2 linked regions of the Bosea sp. 685 genome follow. The protein of the gene in region 1 interacts with the protein of each later gene in a pairwise test. Links are inferred from orthologs where the notes say so. Each region holds a gene or a part of one and is shown in the gene's direction. Other genes may lie near its edges.

The links.
Region 2: the proteins of ybgC (region 1) and RMR04_RS13630 interact in binary tests that used the Escherichia coli proteins (3 or more experiments, as listed by UniProt). The link is inferred for Bosea sp. 685 from one-to-one orthologs.

What each region holds. Positions count from the first base shown.
Region 1 is NZ_CP134779.1:1,095,629-1,102,679, forward strand. What follows is about bases 2,416-5,366. They hold ybgC (tol-pal system-associated acyl-CoA thioesterase), read left to right. Parts: upstream 2,416-3,644; coding sequence 3,645-4,088; downstream 4,089-5,366. Other genes in these bases: RMR04_RS06270 (IS481 family transposase), read right to left, coding at 2,551-3,516; RMR04_RS06280 (TetR/AcrR family transcriptional regulator), read left to right, coding at 4,132-4,785; RMR04_RS06285 (hypothetical protein), read left to right, coding at 4,782-5,024; RMR04_RS06290 (DUF2852 domain-containing protein), read left to right, coding at 5,156-5,366. In the rest of the region: RMR04_RS06255 (DUF3828 domain-containing protein), read left to right, coding at 1-191; RMR04_RS06260 (glycosyltransferase family 2 protein), read right to left, coding at 281-1,189; RMR04_RS06265 (glycosyltransferase family 2 protein), read right to left, coding at 1,159-2,271; more of RMR04_RS06290, read left to right, coding at 5,367-5,596; protein TolQ, read left to right, coding at 6,031-6,741; RMR04_RS06300 (ExbD/TolR family protein), read left to right, coding at 6,753-7,051.
Region 2 is NZ_CP134779.1:2,567,393-2,574,294, forward strand. What follows is about bases 2,849-5,650. They hold RMR04_RS13630 (acyl carrier protein), read left to right. Parts: upstream 2,849-4,033; coding sequence 4,034-4,267; downstream 4,268-5,650. Other genes in these bases: fabD (ACP S-malonyltransferase), read left to right, coding at 2,849-3,005; fabG (3-oxoacyl-[acyl-carrier-protein] reductase), read left to right, coding at 3,037-3,774; fabF (beta-ketoacyl-ACP synthase II), read left to right, coding at 4,322-5,587. Also shown: RMR04_RS13605 (DUF2232 domain-containing protein), read right to left, coding at 1-850; rpsR (30S ribosomal protein S18), read right to left, coding at 1,013-1,258; rpsF (30S ribosomal protein S6), read right to left, coding at 1,262-1,732; more of fabD, read left to right, coding at 2,061-2,848. UniProt on the Escherichia coli protein: Carrier of the growing fatty acid chain in fatty acid biosynthesis.

The sequences.
Region 1 (7,051 bases):
GCGCCACTGTCTTCGCCGACTTCTTCAGCTTCGGCCCGGTGCGCGTCACCTTTCGGATGAAGCTGGAAGATGGGCGCTGGCGCATCGACGACATCGTCAACTGGATGGAGGGCAAGGACTACACGGTTCGCAGCCAGCTTTCGCAGCCCTATGACTGCGGCTCCTTCATGAAAAAGCCCTGCAAGCGGTAGCGCCAAACCGACCGGTCAATCGCAGGCTCCGGACAGATATAGGCCATAGGCTGCTTCCTTGGGGCAGGTGCGTTGATGGGTTTGCCTCCTCATCTGAGATTGCGCCATCGCTCCCAGGACGTCCGCTGTCGTGGCGGCCAAGCGAGCGCGAAGTCGTCGTCGGCATTGTCGAAATTGGGGCTGTAGAACGGATCGTTCAGCAATTCGCCGCGCCAGGATGCCTGCATGAAGCGGCATTCGCGGTGGAAGCGGTCTCTTGTGTCCGGCCTATCGTCGGAGGGGCGCGAGGCGGATTCGAGATGGTGGAGCACGGCATTGGGCGTCCAGACGACGCGCAGGCCGTGCTGGCGGACCTTCATGCACAGGTCGACGTCGTTGAAGGCGACCTTGAGCCTGGTATCGTCCAGGCCTCCGACAGCCTCATAGACCTCGCGGCGGATCGCCAGGCAGGCTCCGGTGACGGCACCGACGTCCCGGGTCAGGCCGAGATGGCCGAAATAGCCGGGATCCGTGGCGCTGCGAAACAGGCCGATATGACCGGCGATGCCCGGGCCGCCATCGAAGGAGCCGGCGCCGAGCCTGACCCCGGCATGCTGAATCTTTCCGTTGCCGTAGAGGAGTTTTGCGCCGACTGCGCCGATATCGGGCCGAATCGCGAGGCTGACGAGCTCGTCGAGCCAGTTATCGGCGATGACCTCGATGTCGTTGTTGAGCAGGAGCAGGATATCGCCTCGCGCCTGGCGGGCGGCGACATTGTTCAGGGCGGAGTAGTTGAACTCCCCGTCGATGCGCAGGATGTGCACGCGCTCGTCCCGTTCGAGGGTGTCCAGGAGAGCCAGCGCATCGTCCTCGATGCTGCCATTGTCGACGACGATGATCTCGAGCGCGGGATAGGCCGTCTTCTGTAGCAGCCCATCCATGCAATTGCGCAGAAGTGCTGCGCGATCACGCGTCGGCACGATCACAGTCACGAGGGGGCCGGATCTGGAACCGGCCATTCGACGCGGTTCCAGATCCTGGCGAGCGGCGCTTCCGAGACCTTGGCGGCGCTGTGCCCCATACGGTCGAGATGCCGCCTCACGGCCATGCGGGCATTGCGCAGGCAGGCCTCCAGCCGCCGCTGCGAGAAAGAGCCGCCGCCGGCTTCCTGTCGCCAGTGATACAGAACGAACGGAATATGCCTGATGCGGCCCGGGTCGATGGCCTCGATCGCGCGCAAGGCGAGATCGTAATCCTGGCTGCCGTCCAGCGACGGGTCGAGGCCACCGACCCGCTCGAGCAAGGCCCTGCGGTAGACCGCGAGATGGTTGATCAGGTTCTGGCCCAGCAACAGATCGTAACTATATTCCGGCTTGAAATAGGGCTCGCTGCGCCGGCCTTTCTCATCGACCTTGTCCTCGTCGGAAAAGAGCAGATCGGTCTTGGGATGCCGCTCCAGCTCGGCGGCGATTTCATAGAGCGCCCGTTCCGCCAGAAGGTCGTCATGGTCGAGCAGGGCGACGAATTCGCCCGTTGCGAGCGCGAGCGCATTATTGGTCGCTTCCGCGATGCCGCCATTTGTCTCACGTCGAATCCAGCGAATGCGCGAGTCCAGCGCGGCCTGCTCGCGCAGGATATCGGCGACGTGGCTGGAGGGCGATGCGTCGTCGGCGATGCAGAGCTCCCAATGCGGATAGGCTTGGCCGCGCACCGACTCGATCGTCTCGCGCAGGACGCGCGCAGGCGTCTGATAAGCCGGCACCACCACCGAAATCAGAGGGCGGCGTGGCATTGCCGCGATATGGCGGCGGATCGCGGCCCTGTCGGCGGCACTCAATGTGTCGTAGGCCGAGATCCATTTGCAGTAGGAAAATCCGGCCCGGGGCCGCATGGCCGGAGGCGCGAAGGGGGCTGCGAGCAGGTCTCCGACGGCCGGCCAGCCGCCGCTTGAGTAGCGTTGCCTGGCCAGCTCCAGACGCCGGGACATCCGCTGTGGGGTCGCCAGCCAGTAGAACAATCGCGTCGCGGCGCGAGCATAGGAGCCTTTCCGCTGCCACCATGTGCTGTCGGCTATCTTGTAGACTGTCTGATGCAGAGCCATCCGCGCCTCGTGTTGCGTCCGGACGGAGCTGCCCGGTAACCGTTGAGGCTGCGGATGCCGCCGCCGCGGCGTGGCGCTTCTTGGGCGGTTGATCGACGGAAATGGCTCTCGGCGTTGCCGGATTGTTTCAGGCTCACGGCTATCCCGGATCATGCGGGAGCAGGATGCGAAAAGGTGGGAACCGGTTTTTCGCCTTGATCCCGCTCTCACTCTTGGATGAGAGACGGATTCAGATTTCAGCTGGGATCACATTGTGATTCCATCAGACATCATCCGGCTCTAGATGTGGAGCCTCAACAGGTTGTCCTGATCGAGAGCGAGTCTGCTGATTGGGGTATTGGCCTGGATACCGCCATGGGGTCGATGCCAGTTGTAATGGTGGAGCCAGCGCGGCAGCTCCTCTGTTCGGCGGTCTGAGTGATCATAGGGCCTGGCGTAGGCCCATTCGCGCAGAGCTGTCTGGATGAAGCGCTCGGCCTTGCCGTTGGTCTTGGGTGTGTAGGGTTTTGTCCGGATGTGCTTGAGCCCGAGATCGCGACATGCGTCGCGGAAAGCGAAGGCTTTATAGCATGAGCCGTTATCGGTCATGACGCGGGTGACGGTGACGCCGAGGCGCTCGTAATAGGCCACCGCCGCCCTGAGGAAAGCGACCGCGCTTATGGCCTTCTCGTCGGGCTTCATCTCGACGAAGGCGAGTCGCGAGGCATCGTCGATGCAGACATGGGCGAACTCCCAGCCGAGGCCTTCGCCGCGTCCGCGCCGGTTGCTCTGGCGGGTCCGGTCCCCGGTGATGCGGTGGCCGACACCGTCGATGCGGCCGAGCTTCTTGATGTCGATGTGGATCAACTCGCCGGGATGGGCGCGCTCGTAGCGGCGCACCGGTTCGGCCGGCTCGAGGTCGCGCATCCGGCTCAATCGCGCCCGCCGCAGGATCCGGCTCACCGTCGCCGGCGAGACGCCAGCTTGCTTGGCGATGGCCTTGCCGCTCAGCTTCTGGCGCCGCAGCGCGAGGATCTGCTCGATCCGTTCGCTCGGCGTCGGGCGATGCAGCCGGTGCGGCCGCGACGAGCGGTCGGCCAGACCTGCCACACCCTCGGCGGCGAAGCGGGCGATCCATTTATCGACGGTCTTCAGGCTGACGCCGACGCAGACCGCGATCTCGGAAGGCCTGTGCCCATCGGCCGCCATCCGCACAATCCGCTCTCGACCCAGCGGTGTCAGACGGGCATTCTTGTGGATGTTCATCCGGTTCCTCCCCGAGGGCTCTGAAGCTTCGCAACCTCAGCTTCCTCGCTCGGGACCGGATGGACAACCTATTGACAGCTCACATCTAGAGGTCCGATGGACCCCTTGCCGAGGCCGCGCATTCCCGCATGCGGCGCCTTGGCTCAGCAGAGTATTCGATCGTGACCGTCCACCGGCTTTCCGTCCGCGTCTATTATGAGGACACCGATTTTTCCGGCGTCGTCTACCACGCCTCCTATCTGCGCTTCATGGAGCGCGGGCGGACCGAATTGATCCGGTCGCTGGGCATCGAACAGCGCGAATTGTTCGATGGCGGCACCGCGCTCGGCTTTGCCGTGCGCAAGATGGCGATCGAGTTCATTCGGCCGGCGGTGATGGACGATCTTTTGACGGTGGAGACACGCTCGGTCGCTGCGCGCGGGGCGACGATGGATGTCGAGCAGCGGGTGCTGCGCGGCGAGGAGGTCCTGGTCACGGCGCAGGTCCTGGTCGCCTGCGTCGGCGGCGGGCGGGCGCGGCGGATTCCGGACGGACTCAGACGCAGGCTCGAGGGCGGGACGGACGACGCGTAATGCGTGGTCGACGCTGGCCTGGCGCCATGTTAGCGCTCGATACATGAGCTGGAAGCGCAACACCCCCGATCCGCCACGCGGCTATCATCACGGCAATCTCAAGGAAGAGCTCGTGCGCGCCGCGCTCGGGCTGATCGGGGAGAAGGGCCCCAACGGCTTCACCTTCGCCGAGGCCGCGCGGCTTGCCGGCGTCAGCCCGGCCGCGCCCTATCGGCACTACCGTGACAAGGACGCGCTGCTGGCCGATGTCGCGGCGCGCGGCTTCCTCGTGTTCGAGGCGGCGCTGTCGCGCGCCTGGGATCAAGGCAGGCCGGATCCGGAGACGGCGTTCCACCGGCTCGGGCGCGCCTATCTCGCCTTTGCCCATGACGAGCCGGCCTATTACTCGGCGATGTTCGAGGCCGGGGTGCCGCTCGATGCAAGTCCCGAACTGCGCAGCGCGGCTGACCGCGCTTTCCAGGGCCTGCGCGCCGCCTCAGAGGCCTTGATCGTGCTGCTGCCGGTGGGCAAACGGCCACCGGCGCTGATGATGGCGCTGCATGTCTGGTCGATGTCGCATGGCGTGGCTGCGCTGTTCGGCCGGGCCGATGGCGGCCGGCGGCCCTTGCCAATGTCGGCAGCCGAGCTGCTCGAAGCCGGCATGCTGATCTATTTGCAAGGGCTTGGACTGGGCTCACTCAAGGATCCGAGCCCATGACCGAGGCAACGGACACACAGATCGACGAAGCGATCCTCTCCGAATTAGAGGCAAATTCTCTCAAGACCGCCCGGATCATGGTTCTCGTTGGAAAGCGGTTTCATGCTTCGGATCCATCATTCCTGGATAGGGTCGAGGCCCGTATCGGTGTGTTGATCGAGGCTGGAAGCGTCAAATTGTACGGTAACTTGGCAAATTGGCGCCGTAGCGAGCTTGCCTTGATGCCGTCCGATGGATGAGCAGCCTCGGCTGCCTCCGCCTTCGAGATCTGGCTAGGAGACCTCTGTCCGAGCGATCTTGACAAAAGGTCCGGTCGCATCCATTTATGTAAATGTGATTTACATTCACGCCTTTCCATGGTGAGGAAACAATGCCGATCGTCGCGAAGCTGGACGAGTTTGGGAGAGGGGCCTGGATCGCCTTCACGGTCCTGGGCTTCATGGTTTGGTGGCCTCTGGGTCTGGCGACCCTGGCCTTTACGATAGGGAGTGGTCGCATGGGATGCGGATATGCCGGGGCCGGCCGTCAGGAATATCGGATGAGCCGTCTCCAGGAGAAGATGGACCGTCTGCGTAGCCGCATGGGCGGCGAGGGCGGCGGTTTTGGCGGCGGCGGCTGGCATCGCGGCCCGTCGAGCGGCAACCGCGCTTTCGACGAGTATCGCCAGGAGACGCTGCGTCGCCTCGAGGACGAGCAGCGTGAGTTCCACGACTTCCTGGGACGGCTGCGCATGGCCCGCGACAAAGCCGAGTTCGACCAGTTCATGGCCGACCGGCGCGGCGGAGAGGCCACTCCACCCCCCGCTGGCTGACGCGTAAGACGCATAACGACCTGTCGTTGCAGCCTCGCCCGCTCCGGAGAACCGGGGCGGGCGTTTTCGTTTGCGACCCCTGGCTAGAGCCGTTGAATGATCCAATCGGATCGTTCAACGGCTCTAGCTCTTTGTTTTAACGCGTCTTCTTCACGCGAACCGGTATCCACTTCGCTCGAAAACGCTCTCGGCCTGCGCTGGCCGCATGGCGCGTATACCGGGCATTAACCTTGCTGGAGGCTTAACTCGATCCCGAGCATGCGTTTCGCAGGAAACCCCGTTTCGGCCCATCTTTCGCCGGATTTTCAAGCGATTGACGGCACCGGCAGTTCCCCGGATCGCGGATCGGGCGGCGGCGTGGGGTCTCTCGCGACGCGTGCGGCGGGGTTGCGTCGGGAAATCCGGCGCACTCGCTAATGCAGAAGGATGACAGGATGAACCCGGCCGATGTCGCGCAAGCCGCGCCGCAGATCGATATGTCGTTCTGGACGCTGTTCTGGCACGCCCATATCGTCGTCAAGCTGGTGATGAGCGGATTGATCGGCGCCTCGATCTGGTGCTGGTCGATCATTATCGACAAATCGCTGCTCTATCGCCGCACGCGCAAGGACATGGACGCCTTCGAGGAGGGCTTCTGGTCAGGCCGTTCGCTCGAGGAGCTCTACCGCGACCTCTCCAGCAAGCCGGCCAATGACATGGCCGCCGTCTTCGTCGCGGCGATGCGGGAGTGGAAGCGCTCCTTCGAGAATGGCGGGCGCTCGGTCGCCAGCCTCTCGCAGCGCATCGACAAGGTGCTCGACGTCACCATCCAGCGCGAGACCGAGCGGCTCGAATCGAAGCTGCTCGTGCTCTCGACCATCGCCTCCTCGGCGCCCTTCATCGGCCTGTTCGGCACGGTCTGGGGCATCATGCATTCCTTCACCGCCATCGCCGTCTCGAAGAATTCGTCGCTTGCCGTGGTGGCGCCCGGCATCGCCGAGGCGTTGTTTGCCACCGCAATCGGCCTGTTCGCCGCGATTCCGGCACTGATGGCCTATAACAAGCTCCAGGCCGAGGTCGCCAAGGCGCAGAACCGGCTGGAGGCCTTCGCCGACGAATTCTCCGCGATTCTGTCGCGGCAGATCGACGAGCGGCTGGCGGCTTAGGGGCAAGCAAAATGGGTATGTCAGCAGCATCCGGCGCGAAGGCCGGGGGGCGACGCGGCCGGCGGGGCCGGCGCCATGGCGCCATCGCCGAGATCAATATGACGCCGTTCATCGACGTCATGCTGGTGTTGCTGATCATTTTCATGGTCGCGGCGCCCCTGATCGCGACCGGTGTGCCGCTCGATCTGCCGCAGACCGGCGCCAAGCCGATCAATGTCGACCAGAAGCCGGTCACCATCGCCATCGACAGCAAGGGCCAGATCTTCCTGCAGGACCAGCCGACGCTGGAGCCCGATCTGGTGATGAAGCT
Region 2 (6,902 bases), 1.5 Mb from region 1 along the record:
CGGCTTGCATGACGATGAGCGCGACATAGACCGAGACGAGCATCGGCGTGCGCCAGGCCTTGCCGCGTGAGGCGTCGTGCAGGAGCGCGAGCCCACTGAACATGAAGGCGGCAAGCAGGGCCCCGGTCATCGCCGCGCCGGCGACGCCGACGAAGCCGCCGAGCGAGGCCGTCACCAAAGCGAGCACCAGCAGCAGCAGCGCCTGGCGCGGCAATGTGGTGGCGGGGATGAACGGCCAGGGCCGCGGCAGCCGGCCGGAAATCCGGACCGCCTTGGCGGCGATCCAGAGATTGGCGGTGATCGTGGTGACGAAGGATGCGCCGATACCGACCGGAACCGCCGGCGCGAGGCTCTGGGCGAGCTCCGGCAGCCGGACATCGGCGGGCAGCGCGATCAGCTTGGCGCGTACCATTTCGGTGAGCAGGTTTTCGATGATCCGGGCGATGACGGAGCGATACGCCTCGTAATCCGTCGTCATCACGAGCGCGCTGCCGACGGTGACAAGCGCGGCCGTTCCGGCGATCCAGAGCAGCAACCGGCCGAGCGGATACCATTCGACAGCGCCTTCCTCCCCGCGCGCCAGCAAGGCGAGATAGGCGATCCACCAGGCCGGCACGGCAATGATGACGGCAAAGCCGACGCCGGCGGTGAGGCTGAGTGCCACGGCGACGGCAAGCGTGCCCGCGGCGATGGCCACGAGGCCCGCGCGGTGATTCCAGCCGAGCGCTGCGATGAAGATCGGGAGGGGAGCGGCGGAATACAGCAATGCCGCCAGCGGCGATCCAGTGATCACCACCGCGAAGAGCAGGGCCGCTACCAGGCCCGCGCCGATGCCGACGATCGGAAGCATGCTTTCGTCCTGCTGTCCCGCTGTTCGCAAGCCTTTCGGCCCGACAGGGTGAGAGGCTGTTCGCCTCAACATACCCGGTGGAGTTTCACCACTGGGCGACCATGGGTTGTCGTTTCGATGAACCGGCGGCGCTAATGCGCCGCCGGGGATTCTCAAATCCGCTCAGCGGATGACGTAGGGCAGCAGGCCGAGGAAGCGGGCGCGCTTGATCGCCTGGGCGAGCTCGCGCTGCTTCTTGGCGGAGACCGCCGTGATGCGCGACGGCACGATCTTGCCGCGCTCGGAGATGTAGCGCGAGAGCAGGCGCACATCCTTGTAGTCGATCTTCGGAGCGCCCTCACCCGAGAAGGGGCAGGACTTGCGGCGGCGGAAGAAGGGGCGGCGAGCGCCGGCTGATGCAGTCGACATGGCTCAGACCTCCGCGCCAGTGGTTTCGGTGACTTCGTCGTCGCGACGCGGACGGTCGCGGCGCGGGCCACGATCGCGGTCGAAACGGTCACCGCCACCGCCCGGGCCTCCACGGTCAAAGCGGTCGCCCCGATCGCCACGGTCGTCGCGGTCACGCTTCTGCAGCATGGCCGACTGGCCCTCTTCGAGTTCCTCGACGCGAACGGTCAGGAAGCGCAGGACGTCTTCGTTGATGCGCATCTGGCGCTCCATCTCCAGCACGGCGGCGGAGGGGGCGTTGATGTTCAGCAGCGAGTAATGCGCCTTGCGGTTCTTCTTGATGCGGTAGCCGAGCGACTTGACGCCCCAGTACTCCACCTTTGGAACCGAGCCGCCATTCGCCTCGATGATGCCCTTGAACTGCTCGACAAGGGTTTCGACCTGCTGCGCGCTGACGTCTTGTCGCGCGAGCAGGACATGCTCGTACAATGCCATTGAGTGGCCTTTCTGTTTCACCCTGCTTCGCCCGGCGCGGAGCCCTCCGAGCCCTGGAACAGGCCCGACAGGATTTCATCGAAGGCGGAGACACGGGATGACGGTCCTGATTAGGAACCTGCGGGCGTAAGCCCGCCATCCGTTCAGCCTCCGGCCGAACAAGCAGAAGCGGGTCGTTACAGGCTGACGACGCCTCGCGCAACCAAAATCAGTGCAAAGAACCCATCTGGACAGCGGAAATGTTGCATGAGTTGCTTGACGGGACCTCTCCAGCAATGTGACAGCGCCGTCTTGATCACTATGGCGTGACGATCGAGGTTAGCCTGAAATGACCACAGCGTTCATCTTTCCCGGCCAGGGTTCCCAGGTCGTGGGCATGGGCAAGAGCCTGACCGAGGCCTTCCCCCAGGCGAAAGCCGTGTTCGACGAGGTCGATGCGGCGCTCTCGCAGAAGCTCTCGACCCTGATGTGGGAAGGGCCTGCCGAGGAATTGACGCTGACCGCCAATGCGCAGCCGGCGCTGATGGCCGTCAGCCTCGCCGTCATTCGCGTGCTCGAGGCCGAGGCTGGGCTCGACCTGAAGCGCGACGCGGCCTTCGTCGCCGGCCACTCGCTCGGCGAATATTCGGCGCTCGCTGCGGCCGGGACCTTCAGCATCACGGATGCGGCGCGCCTGCTGCGGATCCGGGGCGACGCCATGCAGAAGGCCGTGCCGGCGGGGCAGGGCGCCATGGCCGCGCTTTTGGGGGCGGAGCTCGATCTCGCGCGCTCCATCGCCAACGACGCCGCGCAGGGCGAAGTCTGCGAGGCGGCCAATGACAACGGCGGTGGCCAGGTCGTGCTGTCGGGCGCCAAGGCGGCGATCGAGCGCGCCATCGCGCTTTCCGGCGAGCGCGGCGTCAAGCGCGCCATACTGCTGCCGGTTTCCGCGCCCTTCCATTGCGCCCTGATGCAGCCTGCGGCCGAGGCCATGCGCGCCGCGCTGGCTGCGGTCTCGATGCAGGCGCCGGTCGTGCCCGTGATGGCGAATGTCGGCGCCGCGCCGCTGAGCGATCCGGCCGCCATTCGCGCCTCATTGGTGGCGCAGGTCACCGGCACGGTGCGCTGGCGCGAATGCGTGCTGGCGATGGCCGATGCGGGCGTCAGCCAATTCGTCGAAGCCGGCAGCGGCAAGGTGCTGGCCGGCCTGATCAAGCGGATCGCGGCGGGAGCCGCCACCATTTCCGTCGGCACGGCCGACGATATCGCGAATTACAAAACCCGGAACGGGTGAAACGGCGAGGCGCCGAACACAGGGAGAGACCATGTTTGATTTGACGGGCAAGAAGGCTCTGGTTACCGGCGCGACCGGCGGCCTGGGTGGCGCGATTGCGCGGCTGCTGCACAGCCAGGGCGCGACTGTGGCGCTCTCTGGCACGCGGCTCGAGGCTCTGGAGGCTCTGGCCGCCGAACTTGGTGAGCGGGCTGTGATCGCGCCGTGCAATCTGTCCGACAAGGAATCGGTCGAGGCGCTGGTGCCGGCGGCGGAAGAGAAGCTCGGTGGACTCGATATCCTCGTCAACAATGCCGGCGTCACGCGCGACAACCTGTTCCTGCGCTTGAAGGACGAGGATTGGGACAGCGTCATCGCCGTCAATCTGACCGCGGCCTTCAGGCTCTCTCGCGCGGCCGTGAAGACGATGATGCGCCGCCGCTATGGTCGTATCATCTCGATCGGCTCCGTCGTCGGGACGACCGGCAATCCCGGGCAGGGCAATTATGCGGCCTCCAAGGCCGGGCTGATCGGTATGTCGAAAGCGCTCGCGGCCGAAGTCGCCAGCCGTAACATCACCGTCAATATCGTCGCACCGGGGTTCATCGAGTCGCCGATGACGCAGGCGTTGAACGAAAAGCAGCGCGAGGGCATCTTGTCCGACGTGCCGATGGGCCGGCTGGGCTCGGGCGCAGATGTTGCTGCCGCGGTTGCCTATCTCGCCAGCAATGAGGCCGCCTACGTGACGGGGCAGACACTGCACGTCAACGGCGGAATGACAATGATTTGAATGGCTTGATAAAGCTTTTCAAAAGTTTTTAAAGAGGGTTTTGCACTCTCGCCAGCCTCCGCGGCCTGTGTTACTGAGCGCCGTCGCGCTGCAGCGCAGGAGCCGAGGGGACTTGACGAGGACCCGGTTGTTGCGTTTGTGCAGGCTTCGAGAGTTCCGGCCCGCCGGCACCATTCTGGTGAGGTGGGATACGGGAAGTGCAATTCCCCTATACGCGTCGCGATCCAGCGGTGTGTTTCAAGCTTTAAGGAAGAGACCCATGAGCGATGTCGCCGAGCGCGTGAAGAAGATCGTGGTCGAGCATCTCGGCGTCGAGCCGGAGAAGGTCGTGGACGGCGCGAACTTCATCGAAGACCTGGGCGCTGACAGCCTCGACACCGTCGAGCTCGTGATGGCCTTCGAGGAAGAGTTCGGCGTCGAGATCCCCGACGATGCAGCCGAGACGATCGTGACCGTCGGCGACGCCGTCAAGTTCCTGTCGAAGACTGCCTGAGCAGCCTTCAGGTCGCTCGCCGCCGAAAGTCCCATGGTTTCACGCAGTTTTACGATGCGACGTGTCGTCGTCACCGGCCTCGGCATGGTGACGCCGCTCGGATGTGGCGTCGAGCCGACTTGGGCTCGCATTCTGTCCGGCGCCAGCGGCGCCGGGCCGATCACGAGTTTTGACGCGAGCGATCTGCCTGCGCGGATCGCCTGCAACATCCCGCTTGGCGATGGAACCGGCAGCACCTTCAATCCCGACGATTGGATGGAGCCGAAGGAACAGCGCAAGGTCGATGATTTCATCGTCTTTGCGATGGCGGCGGCCAAGCAGGCGCTGACCGATGCGAACTGGGCGCCCGAGAGCTACGAGGACCAGACCGCGACCGGTGTCGCGATCGGTTCCGGCATTGGCGGGCTCGGCGGCATCTATGAGGCTTCCATCCTGCTGAAGGAGCGCGGCCCGCGCCGGCTCTCGCCCTTCTTCATCCCTGGCCGCCTGAGCAATCTGGCGGCGGGCTATGTCTCGATCGAGAACCACCTCAAGGGCCCCAACCACGCGGTTGTGACGGCATGCTCCACCGGCGCTCATGCGATCGGCGATGCTGCCCGCATGGTCGCGCTCGGCGATGCCGAGGTGATGGTGGCCGGCGGCACGGAATCGGCGATCAACCGGCTCGGCATTGCAGGTTTCTGCGCCTGCCGCGCGCTATCGACCGGCTTCAACGACACGCCCGAGAAGGCCTCGCGCCCTTATGACAAGGACCGCGACGGCTTCGTCATGGGCGAGGGTGCCGGCGTTGTCGTGCTTGAGGAACTCGAACACGCCTTGGCGCGTGGCGCCCGCATCTATGCCGAGATCACCGGCTACGGCATGTCGGGCGACGCCTATCACATCACCTCGCCTTCGGAAGACGGCGACGGCGCTTATCGCTGCATGTCCGCCGCCTTGAATCGGGCGGGGCTGACGGCGTCCGATCTCGATTACGTCAACGCGCACGGCACCTCGACGCAGCTCGGCGACGAGATCGAACTGCGCGCGGTCGAGCGGCTTCTGGCCAATGCCTCGCGCAAGCCGGCGATGTCCTCGACCAAATCGGCCACGGGCCATCTGCTCGGCGCTGCCGGCGCGATCGAGGCGATCTTCTCGATCCTGGCGATTCGCGACCAGATCGCACCGCCGACGATCAATCTCGACAACCCTTCCGTCGAGACCGATCTCGATCTCGTGCCTCATGTCGCCAAGAAGCGCCGCATCGACGCTGTGCTGTCGAATTCCTTCGGCTTTGGCGGCACCAACGCGTCTCTGGTGATGCGGCGCTACGTCGACTGAGTCTCGTGTTTTCGAGGACAGCGCGCTTTCGCCATAATTTCTGCTAGTCTGCCGGTCGAAACCACGACAGGCTGGCTTGCTGGTCGTATCCGTCTCGCTGGCGGCACGAAGCCTGTATCAATTTGAAGAAATGCGAGCGCCGAACCGTGAACCAGTCGCCCCGCGTCGCCCCCAAGAGCCCCAGCGAGGCACTCAAGCCGGTCGCTCCGCCCGCGCCGCCGCCAAAGGCGCGCCGCCGCCGTCGCAGCCCCTTCATCGCCATGATGAGCGGCCTGTTCACGGCGTTGCTGGTCCTGGCCGGCGTCGTCGGCGCCGGCATCGCCGTGGTCGGCAGCCAGAGCAAGGCGCCAGGCCCGCTCGCCAGCGACCGTGTCCTGATCATCCCCAAGGAAAGTGGCCTGACGGAGATCTCCGATCTCCTGCTGCGCGAAGGGTTGATCGAGCACCCCTGGGCCTTCCGCGTCTCGGCGCTGGTGACCGGCAACTGGACCAAGCTGAAGGCGGGCGAATATCTGTTCAAGGCCCGCGCCAGCCAGCAGGAGATTCTCGACATCATTGCCGAGGGCAAGGCCGTCGAGCATTCGATCACGGTGCCCGAGGGACTGACGAGCGAGCAGATCATCGCCAGGCTTAAGGACAACGACCTTTTGACCGGCGACGTGATCCAGGTGCCGCGTGAAGGCTCGATCCTGCCCGATACCTACAAGTTCCAGCGCGGCTCGACCCGGCAGGCCATCGTCGACCGCATGACGCGCGATCAGCGCATTGCCCTCAACGCAATCTGGACCAAGCGCCCCGCCGATCTGCCGATCAAGACGCCGCAGGAACTGGTGATCCTGGCCTCCATCGTCGAGAAGGAGACCGGCCGGGCCGATGAACGGCCGCGCGTCGCCGGCGTCTTCATCAACCGCCTCAACCGCAAGATGAAGCTCCAGTCCGACCCGACGATCGTTTACGGCATCGTCGGTGGCAAGGGCACGCTCGGCCGCTCGATCCAGCGCAACGAGATTACCCAGGCGACGCCCTACAACACCTATGTCATCGACGGGCTGCCGCCAGGCCGATCGCCAATCCGGGCCGCGCGGCCATGGAGGCCGTGGTCAATCACTCGCGGACCAAGGAGCTCTATTTCGTCGCCGACGGCAGCGGCGGCCATGCCTTCGCCGAGACGCTGGACCAGCACAACCGCAATGTCGGGCGCTGGCGCCAGCTCGAGGCCGGGCGTCGCGAGCCGGGCAAGCCGCCGTCGGAATCCTCCGTCGACAAGGTCGAGCCGCCGCCGGCGCCCGATACGCGCACCGAGGCGCCCGGACCG